Regions from separate parts of the Azospirillum formosense genome, predicted to be linked through region 1. Evidence: riboswitches for the same ligand, from Rfam matches in the RefSeq annotation. Region 1 holds a riboswitch; the other holds the start of a gene.

Evidence for each region. A riboswitch is a leader RNA that binds a small molecule or an ion and turns the genes downstream of it on or off. The one in region 1 is predicted to bind thiamine pyrophosphate.
Region 2: another riboswitch for thiamine pyrophosphate. It lies ahead of ABVN73_RS20680 (long-chain fatty acid--CoA ligase); the one in region 1 lies ahead of thiC (phosphomethylpyrimidine synthase ThiC).

The regions. Positions count from the first base shown of each region.
Region 1 covers NZ_CP159402.1:1,090,701-1,093,971, forward strand. Annotated here, with positions in the region: gene oxlT (oxalate/formate MFS antiporter) at 1-489, shown strand, start outside; gene ABVN73_RS05170 (hypothetical protein) at 577-765, opposite strand; TPP riboswitch at 968-1,080, shown strand; gene thiC (phosphomethylpyrimidine synthase ThiC) at 1,184-3,025, shown strand; gene oxlT (oxalate/formate MFS antiporter) at 3,108-3,271, opposite strand, start outside.
Region 2 covers NZ_CP159403.1:1,649,945-1,653,215, reverse strand. Annotated here, with positions in the region: gene ABVN73_RS20685 (DUF5672 family protein) at 1-925, opposite strand, end outside; TPP riboswitch at 1,267-1,396, shown strand; gene ABVN73_RS20680 (long-chain fatty acid--CoA ligase) at 1,473-2,564, shown strand; gene ABVN73_RS20675 (acyl-CoA reductase) at 2,549-3,271, shown strand, end outside.

The DNA of each region.
Region 1 (3,271 bases):
GACCGCGTGATGAACGGCATCTCCCGTCCGCTGTTCGGCTTCGTCTCCGACCACATCGGCCGTGAAGCGACGATGTTCATCGCCTTCACCTTCGAAGGCCTCGGCATCCTGATGCTCAGCCGCTTCGGCCACGACCCGATCATGTTCCTGATCCTGTCGGGTCTGGTGTTCCTGGCCTGGGGCGAAGTGTACAGCCTGTTCAGCGCCACCTCGGCGGACACCTTCGGCACCAAGCATGCGGCGAAGATCTACGGCGTGCTCTACTGCGCCAAGGGCGTCGCGGCCCTGCTGGTCCCGCTGGGCAACCTGCTGATGGAAGCCACCGGCACCTGGGCGACCGTGCTCTACATCTGCGCCACCATGGACCTCATCGCGGCCTTCTGCGCCATCGCCGTCCTGCGGCCCATGCTGCGCAAGCACCACGCCCGAAACGCCGAACTCGCCGCCCAGCAGGGTGCGGGTGGGCTGGCGGTGCAACCCGGCCACTGATCGGTCCGCGAAGCTTTAGGTTTCGCATCCCGGATGACGTTATCGTCGATGACGGCCGCCGCGCGCACCCCGCGCGGCGGCCTTCTTTCATTCCAGGAAGAAGGGGCGGTTGTGGCCCTCGCCGGACTGGTTGAAGCGGTCCGACGACCAGAGGCCGTCCGGCTGCTCGTCCTGAGGATCGGAGTTCCACTCGTCGTCCTCCCGCATCAGCAGGGTCAGGCCGTGGCCCATCAGGCCGGCCAGGGCGACGAAGGCGATCATCTGTGATTCGAGCATGGGACGGGCTCCGGGCACTCGGGAGGGGGCTTTGTTTTTTGTTGTGATGCAGCATAGCGGCCCGGCTCAGGCTGCGCAATAGGATTTTGTATACCAGATAATGGATACCAGAACCGCGCCAATTGCATTGGCCAATTGATTTGGTGGTGCGGGATTCGCCGTGAATCGCGTTGACGTGGGCAGGGCGGATGGTTCAGCATGGCGACGTTCCAAGGGGAGCCCCATAGCACGGGGCTGAGATGATGCCGTAAGGCGCCGAACCCTTTGAACCTGATCCGGGTCGTACCGGCGTAGGGACAGGAACAAACGGGCCATCGTCACGCGCACTCCCTCCAGGGGACCGCTCCGGTCGTCCGTTCTGCCGCTCCGTCACACCCGGGTCTCCAACGATCCTATGTGCGATGGAGATCCACAGCAGATGCCTGACTCACTTCCCCCCGCTTCCCAAAAGGCCGCGCCGTCCGACCACTTCTCGGTGACGACCGGCCCGCTGCCGTCGTCCAGCAAGGTCCATGTGGCGGGGGAGCGCTTCCCCGACCTGCGCGTGGCCATGCGCGACATCCATGTGGGCGGCGGCGAGCCGCCGGTGCGCGTCTACGACACCTCCGGTCCCTACAGCGATCCCGCCGTGCGGACCGACATCCGCCGCGGGTTGGCGGAGCTGCGGCGTTCCTGGATCGAGGCGCGCGGCGACGTCGAGGCCTATGAGGGCCGCGAGGTCCGTCCGGAGGACGACGGGCTGCGCGCCGGCGAGACGCGCGCCGTGCCCGTCTTCGACCGCGCCGGGCGCCGCCCGCTGCGCGGCAAGCCGGGCCGGGCGGTCACGCAGATGGCCTACGCCCGCGCCGGCATCGTCACGCCGGAGATGGAGTACATCGCCGTCCGCGAGAATCTGGGCCGCCAGAGGCTGGCCGAGGCGGCGGCGCGGGACGGCGACGACTTCGGCGCCTCCATCCCCGACCATGTGACCCCGGAGTTCGTCCGCGACGAGGTGGCGCGCGGGCGGGCGATCATCCCGGCCAACATCAACCACCCCGAGTCGGAGCCGATGATCATCGGCCGCAACTTCCTCACCAAGATCAACGCGAACATCGGCAACTCCGCCGTCGCGTCGTCGGTGGGGGAGGAGGTCGACAAGATGGTCTGGTCGATCCGCTGGGGCGCCGACACCGTGATGGACCTGTCCACCGGCCGCAACATCCACACCACCCGCGAATGGATCCTGCGCAACAGCCCGGTCCCCATCGGCACCGTGCCGATCTATCAGGCGCTGGAGAAGGTCGGCGGCAAGGCCGAGGACCTGACCTGGGAGATCTTCCGCGACACGCTGATCGAGCAGGCGGAGCAGGGGGTGGACTATTTCACCATCCACGCCGGCATCCGTCTGGCGCACATCCCGCTGACCGCGAAGCGCACCACCGGCATCGTGTCGCGCGGCGGCTCGATCATGGCGAAATGGTGCCTGTCGCATCACCGCGAGAGCTTCCTCTACGAACGGTTCGAGGAGATCTGCGAGATCATGAAGGCGTACGACGTCGCCTTCTCGCTGGGTGACGGGCTGCGCCCCGGTTCCATCGCCGACGCCAACGACGCCGCCCAGTTCGCCGAGCTGGAGACGCTGGGCGAGCTGACCAAGATCGCCTGGAAGCATGACGTTCAGGTGATGATCGAGGGGCCGGGCCATGTGCCCATGCACAAGATCAAGGCCAACGTCGACAAGCAGCTGGCCCTGTGCGGCGAGGCCCCCTTCTACACGCTCGGGCCGCTGACCACGGATATCGCGCCGGGCTACGACCACATCACCAGCGCCATCGGCGCCGCCATGATCGGCTGGTTCGGCACGGCGATGCTCTGCTACGTCACGCCGAAGGAGCATCTGGGGCTGCCGGACCGCGACGACGTCAAGGTGGGCGTGGTCACCTACAAGATCGCCGCCCACGCCGCCGACCTCGCCAAGGGTCACCCCGGCGCGCAGGAGCGGGACGACGCCCTGTCGCGCGCCCGCTTCGAGTTCCGCTGGCGCGACCAGTTCCACCTGTCGCTCGATCCGGAGACGGCGGAGCGCTTCCACGACCAGACCCTGCCGGCGGAAGGGGCGAAGGTCGCGCATTTCTGTTCGATGTGCGGGCCGAAGTTCTGCTCGATGAAGATCACGCAGGAGGTGCGGGAGTACGCCAACTCCGGCATGGCCGAGATGTCGGAGAGCTTCCGTGTCAAGGGCGGGGAGATCTATCTGGAGGAGGGGCAGGCGGCCAAGTAGCGCCCGAATCGAAAAGGGGACGCCCTCGCGGGCGCCCCCTCGCTTCGGCTCCTTCCCCAGGCGGGGGGAGGGGAAGAGAGCGTCAGGGCGTGGCCGTTGCGCTTCGGCCGCCCGGCGCGCCGTGCGACTCGGCGGCCATGCGGCTGCGCATCGGGCGCAGGACGAACAGCGCCAGCACGGCGGCCAGCGCGTTGACCGCGGCGGCCAGCAGGAAGACCGCGTGCCAGCTTCCCGTGGCGTCGGCGA
Region 2 (3,271 bases), on a different replicon from region 1:
GGTCGAGTTCGTTGTGGAAGGTGAAGCAGTCGTAGATCTTCGGCTGGCGGCGCTGCGGCGCGGTCACCGCCGGCCAGCGCGACCCCGGCGCCGCCGTCGTCTGCACGGCGTCGGCCAGGGCCAGCACATAGTCCCGCTGCACGCCGGTCGTCCATTCGGTGATCTGGGAGCGCAGGAACGTCTCGTCCCGCCGCGCCACCAGTTTGCGGACCATGGAGGCGAAGGGGGCCTTGCGTCCGGTCAGCGCGAGGCTGGTCATCAGGTCCGTGTAGTCGCGCCGGTCGAGCAGCGGGCCGTCCATGGCCTCGATCCGCTCCTCCAGCGCGCGGTCGCCCAGCACCTTGCCGAAGTTGAACAGGCCGTGGAAGCCGAAGGCCGGTCCCGGCACCGGCGTGCGTTCGAAGGCGAAGCGGTCGGCCACGTCCTCCGGGGCGAAGCGGATGCCGGCCTTCTCCAGCGCCGGGCGCTCGGTCCGGCAGATGACATGGTCCTCGGGAATGCCGGCTTCGAAGGGCAGGTCGCGCAGCCGGTCGAGCAGGGCGGCGGAGCGCAGGGAGAAGCCGCCGTTCCCCACGGTCATGCCGTCCTGGTACCAGCCCCAGCGGGCGCCGATGTAGTCGAAGGCGCGGAACTCCTCCGTCCAGGCCCGCGGGTCGGCGACGAAGCCGTCCCACTGCGCGATCAGGACATGGCCCGTCGTCACCAGCCGGCGCAGGCGGACGTTGATCGTGTCCGAATAGTCGTCCATGTCGCGGATCGGGGCGATCCGGTGGAAGTCGACGCCCGGAATTTTCGGGTCGCGGTCGGAGAGCAGCAGGACGCTGGAGAAGCGGCAGGCGGCGAGGCTGTCCCGGATGGCCATCTCGACCAGGGCGTGGTTCGCCGTGTCGGCGAACACCAGCGTGCAGTCCTCGATCCTCACCATGCCGTTCCCCGTTCCGCCGCCGACGTCGGCCGCCCGCGGGCGCGGATCCTATCACGGGGGTTGTGGGGGTGCCACGGGCGGAGCGCCGGTCCTCCTTTGACGGGCGGGGGCGTCGCATTCGACGTCAAATCCCTCTCCCGTCCCGGGAGAGGGGGCCCGCGGAGCGGGCGGGTGAGGGTCATGCAAGGATCAATGCGCTGATTCTCGGCGGTACCCTCACCCTTCCCACGCCTCGCGTGGGCCCCTTCCCTCTCCCGGGACGGGAGAGGGGCTCCAAAGGCAATGCCTCCGTTCGTTAGCCCGACCTCCTTGACGGGCGGGGGCGGGTCCCTTAGCTTGCAAAGTGTTCCCTGGGGGGCCTCGCTAGGAGGCTGAGACTCCGCCGGCCCGGCGCTTTCATCCGGACAACGCGGTGACCCATCGAACCTGATCCGGGTCATACCGGCGTAGGGACGGGACTGAAGGGCGGCACGGCGTACCCCCATTCCATCCAGACACCGCTTGTCCCGGCAACAGTTTGTTGGCGCTGCAAAAGGTGTGTGCGGACGTGACCGAAGCCCGACTTGTCGAAGAGCTGCTGGCCTTCATCGCCGCCGGAGAGGCGGACGAGGAGGCGTTCAACCGCATGGCGCTGGCCGTCTTCGCCCACCAGTTCGAGACCAACGCCCCCTACCGCCGCTTCGCCACCCAGCGGGCGCGCACCCTGCGCACGGTGAAGAGCTGGCGCGACGTGCCCGCGGTGCCGATCAGCGCCTTCAAGGACCTGACGCTGAGTGGGCGCCCGCCGGAGGAGTGCCCGCACGTCTTCATGACCAGCGGCACCACCAAGGGCGTGCGGGGCAAGAGCCACCACCCGACGCTGGCGGTCTACGACCGCTCGATGACCGTCAATTTCCGCCACCGCTTCATGGGTGACTTTGAACGGCTGCGCATGGGCATCCTGTTCCCGACCGAGCAGGCGATGCCCAACTCCTCGCTCGCCCATTATCTGGCGCTGGCGAAGAGCGAGTTCGGGACGGATGAGAGCCGCTATTTCGTCTCCGACGCCGGGCTGGACGTGGATGGGGCCATCGCCGAGCTGTCCCGCGCCGAGGCGACCGGCGAACCCTACGCCCTGCTGGGGGCCAGCTTCAGCGTCGTGCATCTGATGGACGCTCTGGCCGAGCGGGGGCGGAGCTTCGCCCTGCCGGCGGGCAGCCGCATCCTCGACACCGGCGGCTTCAAGGGCCAGTCGCGCGAGATGGCGGCGGAGGAGTTCTACGGCCGCCTGTCCGCCACCTTCGGCGTGCCGCGCCGGCTGTGCATCAACATGTACGGCATGACGGAGCTGAGCACCCAGTTCTACGACGACGGCAACGAGACCTGCCCGTCGGTGAAGTCCGGCCCGCACTGGATCCGCAGCCGGGTCATCAACCCGCTGACCGGGCAGGAGGTGTCGCGCGGCAGCGTCGGCGTGCTGGTCCATCACGATCTTGCCCACTTCAACTGCGCGTCGGCCATCCTGACCGAGGACGCGGGAGTGGAGGTGGACGGCGGCTTCCAGCTTCTCGGGCGGGCCGACGGGGCGGACGCCAAGGGCTGCTCCATGGCGGTCGAGGACTTCCTCAAAGCGGCGCGGGCCCAATGGCCGTTGGCTTGATGGAGCGTGCCGGGCATCTGCCGGGGCTGTCCGCCGACGCGGTGGATTGGCGGACGCTGACCTTCCGGCGCGGCGCCGAGACGCTCGACGTGGCGGTGCCGGTGCTGAGCGAGGCGCAGATCGCCGAGCTGGCAACGCGGGTGCGCGCCAACGCGCGCACCTATTTGCGAAGCCGCACCGTCACGGAGATCGCCGCCACCATCGACCGCGTCGTCGCCCGGCTGCTCGACCGCGACGACCCGTGGCGGCGGAAGGCGGAACGGCTGCTGCCGCTGGTCACCGGCTACGACGCGGAGATGGTCCGGCTGGGGCTGACCGGCTATCTGAAGACCTTCCGCGGGCCGGAGCTTCGGAAGTTCATCGCCGAGGATTTCGCCAATCCGGCGGTGCTCGACGATTTCCAGCCCATGCCCAAGGGCGGCTTCGCCCGCGCCTTCGGGCCGGAGCTGCTGCTGCATGTCTGGGCGGGCAACGTGCCGGGCCTGCCGCTGTGGAGCCTGATCTCCGGCCTGCTGGTGAAGGCCGGCACGGTCGGCAAGCTGCCGAGCGCCGAGCCGCTGTTCGCCGGCTGGTTCGCGCAAATCCTGGCGGAGATCGACCCGGAGCTGGCCGACTGCATCGCCATCGTCTGGTGGAAGGGCGGCGACGAAGCGGCGGAGCGGGCGTGGCTGACCCGCGCCGACACGGTGGTCGCCTATGGCGGCAAC